3 regions of the Desulforamulus aquiferis genome follow, and region 1 is predicted to be linked to each of the others. Evidence: riboswitches for the same ligand, from Rfam matches in the RefSeq annotation. Region 1 holds a riboswitch; each other region holds the start of a gene.
What was found. Region 1 has a riboswitch for cyclic di-AMP ahead of P6N53_RS03910 (C40 family peptidase). Riboswitches for the same ligand answer to the same signal wherever they lie in the genome.
Positions count from the first base shown of each region.

Region 2: linked by a shared signal. The riboswitch ahead of P6N53_RS07250 (potassium/proton antiporter) and the one ahead of P6N53_RS03910 (C40 family peptidase) in region 1 are both predicted to bind cyclic di-AMP.
Region 3: linked by a shared signal. The riboswitch ahead of eam (glutamate 2,3-aminomutase) and the one ahead of P6N53_RS03910 (C40 family peptidase) in region 1 are both predicted to bind cyclic di-AMP.

Region 1 is NZ_JARPTC010000004.1:137,196-142,940, reverse strand. It holds gene P6N53_RS03930 (Na/Pi cotransporter family protein) at 1-487, shown strand, start outside; gene P6N53_RS03925 (M48 family metallopeptidase) at 605-1,372, shown strand; gene P6N53_RS03920 (YybI family spore inner coat protein) at 1,401-2,219, opposite strand; gene P6N53_RS03915 (zinc dependent phospholipase C family protein) at 2,378-3,070, opposite strand; cyclic di-AMP (ydaO/yuaA leader) riboswitch at 3,243-3,373, shown strand; gene P6N53_RS03910 (C40 family peptidase) at 3,417-4,043, shown strand; gene P6N53_RS03905 (GerMN domain-containing protein) at 4,243-4,755, shown strand; gene cobI (precorrin-2 C(20)-methyltransferase) at 4,807-5,511, opposite strand; gene P6N53_RS03895 (IMPACT family protein) at 5,607-5,745, shown strand, end outside.
Region 2 is NZ_JARPTC010000009.1:106,188-111,932, reverse strand. It holds gene P6N53_RS07250 (potassium/proton antiporter) at 1-1,413, opposite strand, end outside; cyclic di-AMP (ydaO/yuaA leader) riboswitch at 1,499-1,622, opposite strand; gene P6N53_RS07245 (helix-turn-helix domain-containing protein) at 1,810-2,073, shown strand; gene P6N53_RS07240 (hypothetical protein) at 2,380-2,562, shown strand; gene P6N53_RS07235 (hypothetical protein) at 2,585-3,037, opposite strand; gene P6N53_RS07230 (LysR family transcriptional regulator) at 3,266-4,189, shown strand; gene P6N53_RS07225 (5-methyltetrahydropteroyltriglutamate--homocysteine S-methyltransferase) at 4,291-5,430, shown strand; gene P6N53_RS07220 (methyl-accepting chemotaxis protein) at 5,475-5,745, opposite strand, start outside.
Region 3 is NZ_JARPTC010000002.1:175,857-181,601, forward strand. It holds gene hydG ([FeFe] hydrogenase H-cluster radical SAM maturase HydG) at 1-275, shown strand, start outside; gene P6N53_RS01985 (GntR family transcriptional regulator) at 460-1,071, shown strand; cyclic di-AMP (ydaO/yuaA leader) riboswitch at 1,559-1,698, shown strand; gene eam (glutamate 2,3-aminomutase) at 1,706-2,977, shown strand; gene P6N53_RS01995 (hypothetical protein) at 3,081-3,278, shown strand; gene P6N53_RS02000 (SIR2 family protein) at 3,405-4,478, shown strand; gene P6N53_RS02005 (hypothetical protein) at 4,815-5,030, shown strand; gene P6N53_RS02010 (hypothetical protein) at 5,178-5,510, shown strand; gene P6N53_RS02015 (L-lactate MFS transporter) at 5,744-5,745, shown strand, end outside.

The DNA of each region.
Region 1 (5,745 bases):
TCATATTGTTCGGGATTTTGAGTACATCGGAGATGTCATAGAAAAGAATATCCTTTATAAGGCAGAAAGTAAGTATGTCAACAATCTTGACTTTTCCACCGAGGGGCACACGGATATATATACCATGCACACAAAAATTGTAGAACTAACCCATATGGTAAACACCGCCTTGGCAACAAATAGCTGCGTTATGGCAGAGAGGGCAAAAACCCTGCAAGAAGATATTGTTGATCTGGAATTCAGGCTGAGAATGAGCCATATTGCCAGGATGCAAAAGGGAGCCCATGAAACTGAGAATACCAGCTTTATTCATATGGATGTTATCAATGCCTATCTTAGAATAAGCGAACATCTAAGAAATATTGCTTTGGCCTTAACAGATGAAGTATCCTGTACCTGGCATGATGAGGCATTAATACTAACACCTCCCTCCGAGGTATGGGAGGCAAATGGAAATCAACATAAGTCAACAAAGGTGGAGAGCTAGTATTAATAAATATGGACCGGTGGGTTTAATCCCCAGCGGTCCTTTATTTTCTAATTAAAGTCAAAAATTATGGAACAAGCAACCAATTATATGGTATTATTTGGTAAGGGGGTTGAGATGGTGAATGAATCTGGTAGAAAAAAATCGCCAACTGTACCTGCCTGTCATAATAGTACAGAAATAAAGCTAGGCGGGAAGAAGATTACCTATTCCCTAAGGGAGAGCAGCAGGGCTAAAAGGGTTAACCTTAAAGTAAGTACAGAGAAGGGATTAGAGGTTGTAGTACCGGCTAATTATCCACATTCTAGAATTGAACCCCTGCTAAAGAACAACGAAAATTGGATTATTCAAAAACTGGATTCCCTGACTAAGGTTTCAAAACGAAGGAAGAACCGCTTTGGTCAAGACGGGCAGATTTTACCCTTCCTGGGCAGGAACTATCGTTTGGTAACCGTTTATCAGCAAGGTCCGCCTTTAGTAGAACTGGTGGGGGATAAAGTTGTTTTGATGCTGCCCCAGAAAGAATCGGGTAAGAAGACGGAGATTTTAGAGGCCTGGCTTAGGTACCAGGCCAAAGAAATAATAGCAAATAGGGTTGCTGAGTTTAAAAATAAACTGGGTGTTAATATCAATCAAATATTTATCAAGGATCAAAAAACCCGCTGGGGAAGCTGCTCAAGTCAAGGAAACCTAAATTTCAACTTTAGGATTATTATGGCACCTTTACCTGTACTTGATTATCTGGTGGTACATGAGTTAGCCCATTTAATAGAAATGAACCATTCAAAAAAATTCTGGTCGTTGGTTGAAAGCCTTTGTCCAGAATATAAAAGGCACCGTCAATGGTTGAAAGAACATGGTCAAGAGCTAATGATAAGGGAGTAATCGCCGCTGATTACTCCCTTATTAGTCTTTAAAGGTTTACTTCCGCTAGTAATTTATCATTTTTGTCAGCTAAGCTTAAGGTGATAGCCTTATATTTTCCTTGTTCCAGTCTATAGGTGGTTTTTAATAAAGCCAGGGTATCAACATGGGATATACCAATAACCCTCTGAATAGAAATTATTTCTTTCGAATTGTCCCCGTCAGGATCCACAATACTATATTCGGCAATTGGGTCTACCCAGGTTCCAATGCCCGATAGCATTTCCTCCATTCCCTGGTAGCTTTTCTTATCCAACTGAATGGTAGATTTTAAACCTGTCGCAGTATCCTCGAAACTGGCATAATAATCGCCCAGGTATTTTACAATATACCTTTCATCTTCTAGATCTACGGGGTTTATTATACCAAAAATTTCTTCCCAGCCTTCATCAGAAACTCTATAAACATTCAACCCCCTGGCACCGGCACTGCCACTTGACTGACGATATAATAGGACTTCATCTTTATTATCGCCGTCTAAATCCTGGAATTTGACCTCGGCAAATCCGTAAAGATTTTCCTCATGATCAAGCTTGACCATCTCAATTCCATCGACAACCAGTGACCAAGACAAGGGCATTCCGTCATCTGCCTGCTCGGCATATAGGATAATTTTATCCTTACTCTTGCTCCCGGGAAGCTGTCTTTCGATTGAGTTAAGGATTACCTTGTTACCTAATTCAGAATAAGTTTCTTGAAAGTTGGTATCTGTTTTTTGCAATAGGATTTCATTGTCCTGGGAGGCACATCCCGTAAACATAGTTATAGTGAACAAAGTAATCAATAGTATAAAGGTGGTCCTGCTCATGGCTGCTCTCCTTTTTAGAATGCTGTTAATGTGTTCTTTATACTAGACGGAGATTTTAGTAAAGTGTTTCACTAAACCTAGGGCTCATTTATTGGGAATTATAAACTTATTTTAGTTAATTGGTAAATAGTAGAGCCTAACTTAATAGCAAGGATTTATCAATTCAAAACACTTTTACAAAATAAATGCAGGAAGCCTGCAGTAGTTCTTTGTGCCCGTTCAAGGAGAATTTCAACGGTCTTTTCAATAGAAGTAATTTGAGCATTTTCCGAAACTGTGGGTAAATAGATTGACGAAAAAAATGCATTTTCCCTTACCCAATCACTTGCTGAATTAATAATTTTATAAATGCCGCAGGAATTAATTGCGAAGTCTTCATAGTGTTTGCGAGCCCAGTACTCAAAATATTGGTGTCCATTGAAAACAAGACCACTGGCATGATGGGGAACACAAAGGTCCTGCATAATATGGGTGGCTGCTCCCAGGTAAAAAATTGCCTGCTCACGATACCCCCTCCGCCACATCTCAACTGCTCGGTTGAAATAGGACTGACACTCTGTCGGTGCATCCGGGCCATTCCAAAGACCTGCACCTACATGGGGATTGTAATAGTGACTGATGTATTTAAAACCTGTATCACACCAGATGGCACCTTCGTTCAAGGAGTCAACGCCGGATTGTAACAACAAGGCCTCTTTTCGAAGACCATCTCTTTTCAAAATTCCTATGGCCTGTAGGTTGCAGAAACGGTGAGTGTTTCTTTTACGGGGAGGATTTATTACTGCTTTAATTGGCAGGGCTACATTTAACATTAGACGAGTACAGTTCCAGGTAGCCTGGGATAGAGTCATAGATATTCTCCTTAATTTAAAGCAGTGTTTTTCGAAGCAATTTTAATTGTTTCCAAATACATAAAGAATTATTAGAAATATTTACATCTTTATAGAACTTTAGGCAATAAGTGAAATAATTATCTAGTTTTTGCAGGAAAGTGGAAACTTTTGGCGAATTAAATTTATACGATATTAAGAAACGCCTAATTTCTTTTTGGGAAAACGGGGGAACCAATCTTTTGGGGGTGAACTACCTCGGTAGCGGGCTACTTTCGGTCCGAACCCGTCAGCTAACTCCGTAGGCGTAGAAAGCGGGGAAGTGTAGTTGACATTTAGCAAGCGCATCGGGACATGGGTGGTTTTAGTGTCTTTGCCATTAATACTACTGGCGAGTCCGGCAATGGCAGCCCAAGTAACAGTGGAAAAAGGAGATACCCTTTGGTCAATTGCAAATAAGAATGGTACCACAGTGGATGTACTTCAAAATTTAAATAATCTCAGTAGTACAAATCTGCAACCGGGCATGATTCTGGAGCTGCCTGAACAAGCAGCAAACCAGCAATCCTTTAGAACCCTTACTGAAGAGCAGAGACAAGAGCAAGAGCTGGCTTCCAGGGGAATAGTTGACAGAGCACAGGCAGTGTTGGAATATGCTAAAGAATATATTGGGGTAAGATATCGTTCCGGTGGGGATACACCGGCGGGGTTTGATTGTTCCGGTTATGTTAAGTATGTTTTTAAGAATTTTGGTATAGACCTAGTGCACACTGCAGCCGGACAATATAATTCAGGTACTATTATTAAAAAAGAAGAATTACAACCAGGTGATTTAGTATTTTTTAATACCGGTGGTAATGGGATAAACCATTCAGGTATTTATATCGGGGATAATAAATTTATTCATTCTTCTAGTTCCAGAGGAATTAGGATTGACTCAATGAATGACAACTATTGGGGACCTCGATATAGAGGCGCCAATAAAATACTTTAAGCAACAGTTAAACCTCAGGCTTCCTGAGGTTTAACTTATTCATTAAAACGATTAAAGGTGGATTATAGGGCTTATCCTCTGGATTTTTCTGAGATTGTCCAAAACCATATTTTGTAAGTTTGTGCCTTGCTTTTTAGTGTAGCTAAATTGGTTGGAAATATGGTAAACTCCATTAGTAATAAAAATTCAGGAGGATACTATGAAAAAATACACTATTTTGGTAGTCATGATGATCCTTTCTCTTATAGTAGTTGGGTGTGGAAACAGTAAAACTGATCAGGAGGCAGCACCTGTCCTAGTAGAACAAGAACCGTCTCCTGAAAGAGTTAAGGTTGTCCTGTATTTTGCTAATGAGCAGGCTGATGCCCTTGTACCTGTTGAAAGAGAAATTGACAAACCTAATGATATGGTGGTAGCACTCGTTAATGAGCTTGCTAAGCCTGATAAGCTGAACCCGGTGATACCGGAGGGAACAGAATTGATCTACTATCAAAAGGATGGAGATACCATTACCTTAAACTTTAATCAGGCTTTAGCTAATATGCAGGGTAGCACCGGGGAATTCATCGCTGTAAACGCTATTGTTAATACCATTACCCAATTGCCAGAATTTAATAAAGTGCAGTTACTGGTAGAGCGCAGCCCCTTAACAACAGGGCATGCTGTTTATGATAAGCCTTTGGTAAGGGACGAAAGTACCATTAATAAATAAATCACAGCCCTCTGGATGATTTTATCAGTCAGAGGGCTGGGCTATATTTATTTACTTGGATGAACGTTTTGCTAAAATGGTGGAGAGATAGTTTGGCTTAAGAGCCTCCTGGCTTGTTAAATTGTAATGAATTGACTCTTCAGGGTGGCCGCACTTGCTGATCATCACGGCATTATCAGCGAGGTTATTAGTCTGGAGACTTTTAATGATTCCTGGGAAATCCTTTGAAACCTTCATTAAGACCACTGTGTCTGAAATAGCAAGGGCACGGTCTAAATCCTTTCGTTCACAGGTAGCCGGTACAATGGAGATTATATCATTGGTATCTGCAAGGGGAAACCCAAGCCTGCTGGCGGCTGCACAAAAGGACGTGATACCTGGAATTGTTTCTATCTGGGCAGCCTTTTTAGAAAGTAACCTGTATATATAAATATAGGTGCTGTAAAGCATTGGGTCACCAAGGGTTAGGAAGGCTACTTTTTTGCCTAGGTTTAATTGGTTTAATATCTCATTCGAGCTGCTTTCCCAGGCTGTATTTAAGGTTTCCTCCTCGTAAACCATGGGGAAAACCAGTTCCAATATCTCTGCATCAGGTTTTAAATAAGGTGAGGCAATATCCAATGCCAGACTTGACCCCTTTTTTTGAGTTCTTGGCCCTATCACCACATCAATATTTTTTAAGATATTTACAGCTTTAACTGTAATCAGCTCGGGGTCACCGGGACCTACACCAATGCCATATAAAATTCCTTTCATTTCAGCCTCCGATTATAAAAAATACCAAAAATCACTTGTCTTTGGAAATAATACCATTTATCCTCAAAGGTGTCCACGATTTAAGACAGAAGGGAATGAGAATTTTGCTAAGCTATTGCACGGTTTCCAAAGAGGCTGTCGCTGAATTAATTATTAAAAAATCTCGATTTATTGCCACTGTTAAACCCGTTCCGAACGAGGAGGAGGCCATGGATTTTATCCGGGCCGTTGGTA
Region 2 (5,745 bases), on a different contig from region 1:
GTAAAGAATATCATCAGGTGCAATTGTTGTTTGTCCGGATGGTGTTATTAATTCCCCGCCCCGAACAATTGCAGTAACCAGTACATCTTTAGGAAAGGTAATCTGCTCTAAATTTTTACCCGTTATACTCATCTTCTCATCAGCTTCACATTCAACAATTTCTGCATTTGCCTTTCCTATTGAAACCAGCTCTAAGGAATGGGGGGGCTCAACCTTTCTTGGTCCAAGCAAGTTAAGCTTTGCTGCAACAGTCGTGATGGTAGACCCCTGGATTAGGGCAGAGGTTAAAACAACAAAGAACACCACATTGAAAAATAATTGGCTGTTCTCTAACCCGGCTATCATGGGGAAGGTTGCCAAAACAATCGGCACTGCTCCCCTTAAACCTGCCCAGGACAGAAAGATTTTTTCCTTAAAGTCAAATCCCATTTTAATCAAGGATATAAAAACTGCGGCGGGGCGAGCAATTAATATTAGTATTACCGAAAGCATCAAGCCCTTTAGTACGACCTCCCCTGTAAATAATTGTGCGGGAAATGTCAATAGACCAAGGAGCATAAACATAAGGATCTGCATCATCCAGGCGAAGCCTTCATTAAACTTGAATATAGAGGATTGGTAGGTCAGCTCCGAATTTCCAATTAGCATCGCAGCCACATAAACCGCCAAAAAACCACTTGCTCCTATTAAGGCTGTTACACTGTAGGTCAATAGGGCTAATGAAACTGCAAAAACCGGGTATAAACCGCTGGATTCTAAATTTATGCCATTTATAGCTTTAAGGGCTAGTTTCCCTATGACCAGGCCCATTATTAACCCAACAATCATCTGCCAAAAAAACGAGCCAATCAACGTATAATAATTGACGGCATCTATTGAAATTAGATTAATGAAAGAGATTGTCAGGAACACCGCCATTGGATCGTTGGTTCCTGATTCTGCTTCTAGTGTTGCGGCAAGTCTCTCACGAATGTTTTGCCCTTTTAAAACAGCAAAAACCGCAGCAGCATCTGTAGAACCCACAATTGCCCCAAACACGAAGCCTTCAAACCAGGTTACCCCTAGTATCACCTTAGCGGCAACTGCAACTACTGTAGAGGTTATTAGAACTCCTACCGTGGCAAGGCTTATTGACGGAATTGCAACTGGCTTTACTGTGGACCATTTTGTATGCAGTCCACCTTCAAAAAGTATAATCACAAGTGCTAAGATTCCTATAATCTGAGCCTGCTTGACATTGTCAAAATATATGATCCCAAGCCCATCACTGCCGGTAATCATTCCCACAAGAATAAAAAGGATAAGTGCAGGTACACCCATACGAGTAGAAAATTTGGTTGCCAATACCCCAACAATTAAAAAAAGGGCTACAAGTAAAACAAAATAATCCGTGGTAACTACCGGACTTGTCATAACTGGCCAATTCCCCCTAACCGAAACTTATTATGCCTATCTGGCAATAAAAAAACCACAAAGTATTATGACCCTCTGATCATAATACTTGTGGCTTAATGCTTACGGAGTTAGCTGTCGGGTTAGGGATAGCTGCCCCTTTTCTTATTAGAAATTCACCCCTGGGAAGTGGTTCCCCCGCTTCTTAGAGAATTCAGCATGATTTTATTATATAAATTATATCACAATTATTACAAAATTAGAACATGCAATATCATTTATATAATAATGTTAAATCCCAGAATCTTAATCCATAATATGTCATAAGTTGCAACAATAATGCAATAATATTGCACCAGCAATGAAGTGTAATTGCAGTTAGTCCCCCCTATAATGAACGGAGGGGGTGGGCAAGTATTGCGTATACGAAAGAAGTTCCTACATAAATATAGAGAAATCGGAAGAAAAGTAGCCTATTACCGTAAACTTCGTGGGCTAACACAGGAAGAACTGGCGGAAAAAATTGATGTCAGTGTGAGTCATATCAGTAAAATTGAGGCTCCCCAGGCTAGTACATCTTTTTCCCTTGATATGTTGTTTCTTATTGCCGAAGGCTTAAAGGTTGATGTGGCAGCATTCTTTAACCCGATTGAAATAAGCAGTCCTTATTTAAGAAAGTAATTAGTTTATTGACTTATTATTTTTCGGGTTTTATAAATCTTTTATCGCTAGTATTTTAAATACCTGTAGACTTCAGTCCTGCAAATATCCTTTCATATCTAATTTCCTTTTGCTCAATTCATTTTAATAAAATGGTTATACAGCTAACTCTTGATTCTGCGAATTAAGGGTTTTTGATTTGCTTAGTTATTTAATATGTTGCATAAATATGGCAATTTAGTTGCATTATTCATGCAACATATGGTATTATATGGATGTATTTGTTGTTATTTGGCAAGCAATCTTATGGAATGGGTGTTTGGTATAATGAAGAAACCGAATATTTTAATACATTTAAAAGATAGTACCGGAAGGATAATGGGATACTCAAGGCTAATTTCAAAGAATACAAGCGACGAAGAAATAATGAAGCTTGCATTGTATATTATTTCTGAAGCACATGATTTAATGAAAGCTATAGACGAGGTTGAGTATAAGCTACTTGATTAACCTTTAAATTTCCTCGTGCTTATTAAGCCCTTCTTCTACTTGTAAATAGCACTTTCACATTTTCCAAACCGTTTTTTTCAAACTCCTTAGAGTACTTCTTCTCAAGCTCCAGGGACCTTCTGAAAAGAACTTCGGCTGACGGTTTTGCTGCCCTTGCCACCACTTCATTATTGGCATCCCGCCTGGCTAGATTAGATACTAACTGATCCCAAAATATATAATCATCATACTCATCTATAAAATCCAGAATTCCACTTTCTTCATACTCTCTGGTCTCATAATATTTATCAAGCTCACGGTCAAATTCGACCAGTTCCTCAAACCCGTAATCTTTACAGAAGGAGAAAATATAGCTCTGCAGCTCCTCATGTTCCTCACTTTCATTATCATACTTGGTGGAGTTGATTACCATATTTCCAGCATAAACCAGATCCAATAATGTCCTGAATTGCTTCTTGGTAAAGTTAATCTTCACATTACCACCCTCTTCTATATAGTACGATCGTTATTTAATATACTGAGTTTCTTTCTAAAATCCTCTAATATTTACTCTATTATATATATTTCGATTTTAAGGCATAAATCTTAAGTAGCTACTCGACAGCAGCTAGCTGGTCTCTTTACTTATTTGCTCATTCTTCTTAGCTTTTTCAGCAAAATAAATTTCGTGATATACTTACCAAAATAAACTGGAGGAACAAAGATGACTTTACAGCAATTAAAATATATTATTGAAATCGTTAACTGCGGTTCTATCAACGAGGCTGCAAAAAGGCTGTACATAACTCAGCCCAGCCTTTCCAGCGCTGTCAAGGAACTGGAAGCTGAAATCGGCATCGAGCTTTTCATACGCACTACAAAAGGAATTTCTCTAACCGTAGATGGTGCGGAGTTTCTCAGCTATGCCCGGCAGGTGGTGGAGCAGGCGGGACTTCTGGAACAGCGTTATCTGAATAAAAAGCCTTCCCGTCAGCTTTGCTCCATCTCCACACAGCATTATGCCTTTGCCGTCAATGCATTTGTCAACCTCATTAGGAAAAGCGGTGCGGATGAATATGAATTTACTCTGCGGGAAACACGAACATATGAAATAATTGAAGATGTTAAAAATCTACGAAGCGAAATCGGGATTTTGTATAGAAACCCGTTCAATTGCAAGGTCATTGAAAAACTGCTTCGGGAAAACCGACTTGATTTTCATCCCCTTTTTACTGCAAAGCCCCATATTTTTATCAGTGCACAAAATCCCCTGGCCACTAGGGAATCTGTCACTCTGGAGGATTTAGATGACTATCCTTACCTGTCCTTTGAACAAGGGGAATTTAACTCCTTTTATTTTTCAGAAGAGATTTTAAGTACGGTATATCATAAGAAAAGCATCCATGTCAGCGACCGGGCTACCCTATTCAATCTGCTGATTGGGCTGAACGGCTATACTATCTCCACCGGGATTGTCAGTGCCGATTTAAACGGAGACAACATTATATCTGTACCCTTACAGGTTGACGACTATATTCAGGTGGGCTGGATTGCAAACCATCAGGTTCGTCTCAGCAATCAGGCAAATGCTTATTTGGATGAATTGAAGTCTGTGATCCAGGAATACGGTCTTCAATTGCAGGAGTAGGTTATAGTTATAATCTATATCCATCTATTAATTTTAAGCGTTACCCTATATGTTTTTCTCCGTGCTATACTGAAAAAAACTTTTAGTAAGGAGAGCAACATATGGCTAATTTACTTGAAAACACTACAACGAGAACAATTGCACCTTTCCGTTATGATATCGTCGGAAGCTTTCTGCGTCCTCAAGCAATCAAAGATGCACGGGAAAAATTTGCAGACGGGAAAATTACACAGGCAGAGCTAACCCAGGTGGAGGACTCAGAAATTCGAAGGCTTGTCACCAAGCAAAAGGAAATTGGATTGAAGTCCGTAACAGACGGAGAGTTTCGCCGCAGTTATTGGCATCTTGATTTCTTTTGGGGTTTTGACGGTGTGGAGCATGTGATGATGGAGCATGGATATTTATTCCATGGAGAAGAAACCCGGGCGGATTCTGCACGCCTTTCGGGAAAAATTCGTTTTTCAGATCATCCTTTTCTGGCGCACTACCGCTTTTTAAAGCAAATAGCCGGTGATGACGTTATTGCCAGGCAGACTATACCGGCTCCTGCCCAGTTATTTGCGGAGCTGGTTCGGGGAGAAAATGAAAAAGAAATTGACAAATACTATTCAGATCGGAATGAACTCTATAGCGATATTTCCACCGCTTATCGCAAGGCAATTCTTGCGTTTTATGAACTGGGCTGCCGAAATATCCAACTGGATGACTGCACCTGGGGCATGCTCTGTGATAAAGACTTCTGGTCAGCTATGGCTGGCGAGGGATATGACGTTCAAGAACTCCAAAATCTCTACCTCCGGCTAAATAACGATGCCATTGCCGATCTTCCGGCTGACCTGACGGTAACCACCCATGTCTGCCGCGGCAACTACCACTCCACCTGGGCAACCTCCGGCGGCTATGATCCGGTTGCAAAAAACCTGCTGGGAAACGAAAATGTTTCCGCCTATTATTTGGAGTATGATACCGACCGTTCCGGTGATTTTTCACCCTTAAAAGAAATTTCCGGGGACAAGCTGGTGGTTCTCGGGCTGGTTACCTCAAAGCATGGAGAACTGGAGGATAAAGAACAAATCATAGCCCGCATTCGGGAAGCAGCGCAATATGTTCCTGCAGACCGACTTTGCTTAAGTCCTCAATGCGGCTTTGCCTCGACAGAGGAGGGCAATATCCTAACCGAGGAGCAGCAATGGAATAAGCTCTCCTTTATTAAGGAAATTGCCGAAGAAGTCTGGGGATAATTGGTGAGGATTGATACCAACCCTGCTACGTCCCAAAATTTGTATTAAATATGGAACTGGTTAACTAAAGCTCTTAACTCCTTTGCCATTGCTTCTAAGGTCTCGGTAGTTGCCGTAATATCCTCCATTGTTGCAGTTTGTTCTTCCGTAACAGCTGCAACATTTTGTATTCCGGCAGACATATCCCCAGATGCTGAAGCCAATTGTTCTATTTGGTCTGACAAACCTTGAACAGATTGTATAATACCCTTGAAGTTTTCACCAACTTCATCCACTAAATTAGAGCCCACTTTAACCATTCGAACATTTTCCTCA
Region 3 (5,745 bases), on a different contig from region 1:
TGCCCAGCTATTGTACCGCCTGTTACCGCAAGGGCCGTACAGGAGATCGCTTTATGGCCCTGGCTAAAACAGGAGAAATACAAAACGTTTGTCAGCCTAATGCCATACTAACCTTCAAAGAGTACTTAATGGATTATGCTTCCCCTGAGACCAAGGAGGTTGGCGAAGAGACAATCCGTAAACACCTTGGCGAAATAAGTAATGAAAAAATTAGGGCCGTTACCGAGGAGAGACTAACGCAAATTGAAGCTGGTGTGAGGGATCTTTATTTCTAGAGCTTATAACGAGCCGCGGCTGCCATTAATTTTGGTACCGCGGCTTTAGCTATATATTTGATGATTATCTCCAAAACTGTATTTTTGTACTGACTTTGACTTATTTTTTACTTCTACACTTTTTTATTTCATCTGTCCCGGCTATAATAGGATATTATCAAAGCTTTTTCTGGAGGGTACCTTTTTGCCGAACAGTGAAGTACACTTAGCAAGATATATTACTATTGCAGCAGATATTGCAGATCGCATTGTGCGAGGGGAATACCAGGAAGGACAAAAGATATTTGGCCGATCTACTTTAGCGGGTAAATATAATGTTTCGCCGGAGACAATACGCCGGGCCTTAACCCTTTTACAGGAAGTAGGGATAGTCCAGGTGGCTCCGGGAATTGGCGTTGTGGTTCAATCTGTGCCGGCTGCACAAAAGTATATGCAGGATTTTGATCAGCGCAGGGTATTGGCAGGTATCCATGAGAGACTCCATGAATTAGTTAGGGAAAGGGATAAAATTAACGACGAAATATCTAAGCTAATGGAAGAACTCATGGAGCACACACTTCAGTTGGAGACCCGTCTTTACAAGATCGAGGAGTGGAAGGTGTTAGCTGAATCTCCCTTGGTGGGTCTTTCCTTGTCAGAATCTAGATTAAATGAAAGTAGAGTTTTAGCTATCCAACGAAAAGGTGAGGAAGAAATAGTCGATCCTGATCCCGACAGGGTGATTCAAGGTGGAGATATCTTAACTATTTATGGAACGGTTAATCCAGAATGTAAGGATGGCTTAGTAAGGGTCTAACAGATTGTTAACAAGGTGTGATAAACACCTTGTTCAGCCTGTTGAAAAGGATTCAACTGGGTTTTAATAATCCCGAACAGCGACATTCGAAGCAGTGGAAACAGCGCTTCGCGAAGCTGAGGATGCGAAAATGGGTGAGCGGACATGGATGTCCGCGAAAGCCTGAGGTAAACACGATGTTTACTCGAAGGCGGCCCATTTTCGCACGAAGCAAGGGATTAGCGCTGTCCACTGCGGAGAGAGGAGTCGTGAGGGATTATTAAAACCCGAATATAGGTAGTTTCTCGACAATCTGAACAAGGTGTGATAAACACCTTGTTTTTTTTTTGGACTTGTCATTGTTATCCAAAGATGCAGGTGATTACTTCAAATAAATATTAAAAGTTTCTTAAGAATACTTAAGTTGACCATGCATGACATTGTATACAGGCAACCTTTATGTTAAAATTAAGTTGTGGCAACTTGCTAGTAATATGATGTTGCCTGTAAAAATATGTTGCTTAATCCTGATAACAGGAGCGGAGGAACCGACCTTTTGGGGTGAATCCAGTACCAGGTACTGGTAGGGTTTTATCCTTTCGACCCGAACCCGTCAGCTAACTTCGTAAGCGATAAGAGAAAGGGAGGTATGTTTATGTCCGTAAATTTGAGACATGAAGAACTACAGCTGGAACAGGAGAAAAGAAGAGTAGCTTTAAGAAGAGCCAGGGAACTCAAAGCAAGAATTGATGGTTACTTAAAAGAGAAACAAAACATACCTAATGGGTTTGAGATTCAGGAAGAGTATTGCCAAGCCAAAGCAGCTATCTTGAACTATTTTCAAGCAGGCGAAGAGCAGTGGAAAGATTGGCATTGGCAAATGACAAATCGTATTAGGGATGTAAAAGTGCTAGGAAGCCTACTAAAGCTTACCTCAGAGGAACTTGAGGACATAGACAAGGTTGGCAGGCACTATCGCTGGGCAGTATCACCCTATTATCTAGCACTTGCCATAGCCGGTGGAGTAAAAGGTCCTGTATGGGTTCAGGCAATACCCAGTATTGAAGAAACAAAGGATAGGTATGGTGCCGAGGACCCTATGGGAGAAGAGTTTACCTCACCTGCCCCAGCTATCACCAGAAGATATCCCGACAGACTCATTATTAATGTAACTAACCAATGTGCCATGTATTGCCGCCATTGCCAACGTCGTAGAAATATTGGTGAGATAGATGTGCATAAGCCGCGGAAAGCACTGGAGTCAGCAATAAAGTACATTAAGGAAAACACTGAAATTAGAGATGTACTTATTACCGGGGGAGATGCACTGCTCCTATCGGATAAACAAATTGACTGGTTGCTGACCGAGCTGGATAACATTCCCCATGTTGAGATTAAACGTATTGGCACTAGAACTCCTGTTACCATGCCCCAGAGAATAACGCCAGAATTATGTGCAGTTCTAGAAAAACATCCGCCCATTTATATTAACTCTCAGTTTAACAGCCCCTTAGAAGTTACGCCGGAGGCAAAGGAAGCCTGCGATAGACTCATTAAAGCTGGAGTTGTACTTGGCAACCAAGCAGTTTTATTAAAGAACGTAAACAACAATGCCAATGTAATGAAGAAACTAAATCAAAGCCTATTAAAAATTCGTGTTCGGCCCTACTATATCTTCCATGCCAAAGCCGTTAAGGGCACAAGACATTTTATTACAGGTATAGATGAAGGAATTGAAATTATGGAACAGTTGAGGGGTCATACATCTGGACTGGCTGTTCCAACTTATATCATCAATGCACCCAATGGATATGGCAAAACACCCATATTACCCCAATATCTTGTGGAAAATAAGGGTGAGCAAATAACCTTGAGAACATGGGAAAAAAGAATTATACCTTATAACCTGGGAGGTAAGTCCCACTAATAAAAAATAATCCTGATAATTTATCAGGATTTTTTTTATGCTTGACAAGAACAAGTGTTTGGTATAAGATATCATCAACAAACAGGTGTTCGGAGTGATGTACATGAAAAGTGCTGAGCTAAGGTTTGATTTTCCGGTTGTCAATAATACAGTAACTAACCCAGAGCTGGAGATTGTTGATGAAGTTACCGACTGGTTAGAGAAAGAAGACTCAGAACTGGCCAATGCCTTTGGATTTGGTATCTGCTATATTGCCTTGTTTTTCTTCTCGGCACAGATATTAAGGTTTATTTTTATATAAATATTCCCGCCCAATACTTCTTGCATAAAAGTGTTTAGAAGAGATTAACTCTGGTTAATACCAGGGTTATTTTTTTTCTAAGGAACCATAATAAATGTTACCGAAGTAAAGCCAGGGAGGAAAAAAGTGTCAAAAGTATATGTGCTGGGAGCAGGAGCGGGGGCTTCCTATAGAGGTTCCTTTTTAGGAGAAACTAGCCCTGTAGCAAAAAACTTTTTTGAAAAAGCCATGAAGGTCTTGAACATCCATAAAATAAGAGATAGGCACTTCAGAGACGGAAATTTAAAATACGAACATATATTTAACTTTATTGAACTATTTTGGGGTGTTCCCAGGGAAAAGGTGAATCAAGCAACTTTGGACATGGAAGAGGTTCTAACCCTGTTAAGTATTGAGTTAGAGGAAGATATTCCTGGCAGGGAAAGGCTGTTGCAGGCATATGAGGAATACCTCTTATTGATGGCCCTCACCTTTGATAAAATACTTTACGGTGAGCCCTGTCCCCATCATCGCAGTATTGCCCAATCCCTTGAGCCAGGTGACAATATAATTTCTTTTAATTACGAATTACTCATGGATTTTGCCCTTTACAAGTTGCAAAAACCTGGCTTGGTCTGGTCCATTAGGGATGGCTATGGTATTTTCTGCCAACAATTAAATAGTGTTCAAGAAAAAAATACTCTAAGGAAGGAAAACTCCAGTGTCAAACTTCTTAAGCTGCACGGTTCCTTAAATTGGCTTTACTGCCCCAGTTGTGGTCAACTGTATACCTATGAGCATAGTGACCCACAGGGTAATAGTGTAATTATAAACGGAATGGCCAACATGGTAAAATGCGCTACAGAACATTGCTGCCATAGGCTCAGCAGAGTAATTATACCCCCAACCCTAATGAAGAATTATCAGTCCATACCCTTTATTCCAGAGCTTTGGCGACAGGCTAGGGAAGCATTAACCAGGGCCAGGGAAATTATTGTGATTGGATACTCCTTTCCCACTACGGACTTTAGGTCTAATTGGATGTTTCGCAAGGCCATGGTTCATAATGATGCATTGGAAAAGGTAGTCATCATAGATGCGGCAGAAGGTTATCAGCTAGAAACTCTTCTCGCCAAACATAGGAGTATATTCCGTATGCAAGAGCTGAAGTTTTATCCAAGCATTTCTAAATATACCGAGGAACTAAATAGCCTATCTTAGGGTCTACAACATGGATAAGAAGAATCCAGCGGGGTAAGATAAAACCAAAGCCCACCCGTCGCTTGTGGAATGCGCGGAAAGGTTAACGGGCAAAGGTGTCAACAAAACCACTGGAAAAACCGACACCCATGGAAGGGTAGGGGGTTGCCTTTCCAATAGACCTCTGGCTTTTCGCTAGGGGTCTACTATATGGGCTATACTAATTAATATTTGTGCTATCATATTGACTTATTAGTTATCTAAAGTATAATTAAATAAAGAAACTGAATATTGAAAACTAACTGAAAGTTACCTGCGGTTACCTACATATTAACTTTCACTAGGAGGGATACCGTAATGACACAATTTGTAAAGAATTGTCCGACCTGTGGGCAGATACTGGTTGAAAAACTAGTAAATGTTACGGTGGAGGAAGATATCGCAGTCTGTTATGCAGAATCTATACCTGCCTTGGTTTGTGTAAATGCAAACTGCGATAACAGAGAGAAATACTTTGCACCATTCTCTTATAATCTATTAAGAATGAAATGTCCTGAGATTAGAAGACTATAAAGTTTCTCAACCCGGCAATGGCCGGGTTTTTTATAGTTAGAAAGTAATAACAATAGAATCAATAGGCAGCCTTAGTTTTAGTTGAAATGATACCTGCTATAATTTTATAATAAACTAATACAAGAATTTTACCAGGAGGATTGTCTAATGAAGATAGGAAACTTAGAAAAGCCAACCTATAACCACATTCGTGAAATCTTTATTTCTTTGATCGAAGAGCTTAGTGGGTCTAGACCAATAACTGAGGACTTATGGTCAAGTATTTCTGACGAAGAAACCAGAGAGAAAATTATAAAGGAATTTGTTAGAAGAATGGAACAGGCATACTCCTTTGAAATAGTTTTGAAGGAATCTCTAAAAGATAGGGAGGGTTCGGTGGAGAGTGTAGCCGGTGAATTATATCATGTATTTTCAACTATGTTCCTTGTTGAGGCAATAAACTCAAAATTGAGGGCAGGACAAGGGAATATAGAAATATGATCTATAAAGAGAAGCACGTGCAAATGCAGGTGCTTCTCTTTATAGAGGGAAGTTTCTGATTATTAAATAATATTAAATGATAATTATGTCTATAAATTTGACAAGTAATGATGTATTATAATAATTACTTTACACTCCATAATATAAATTCTATTTTATAGGGAAATTTACAAGTAATAGCAAGGAGTGTTCTCGGTATTCAAAATATTATAAAAATTAAAGGAGCTGATTAGTT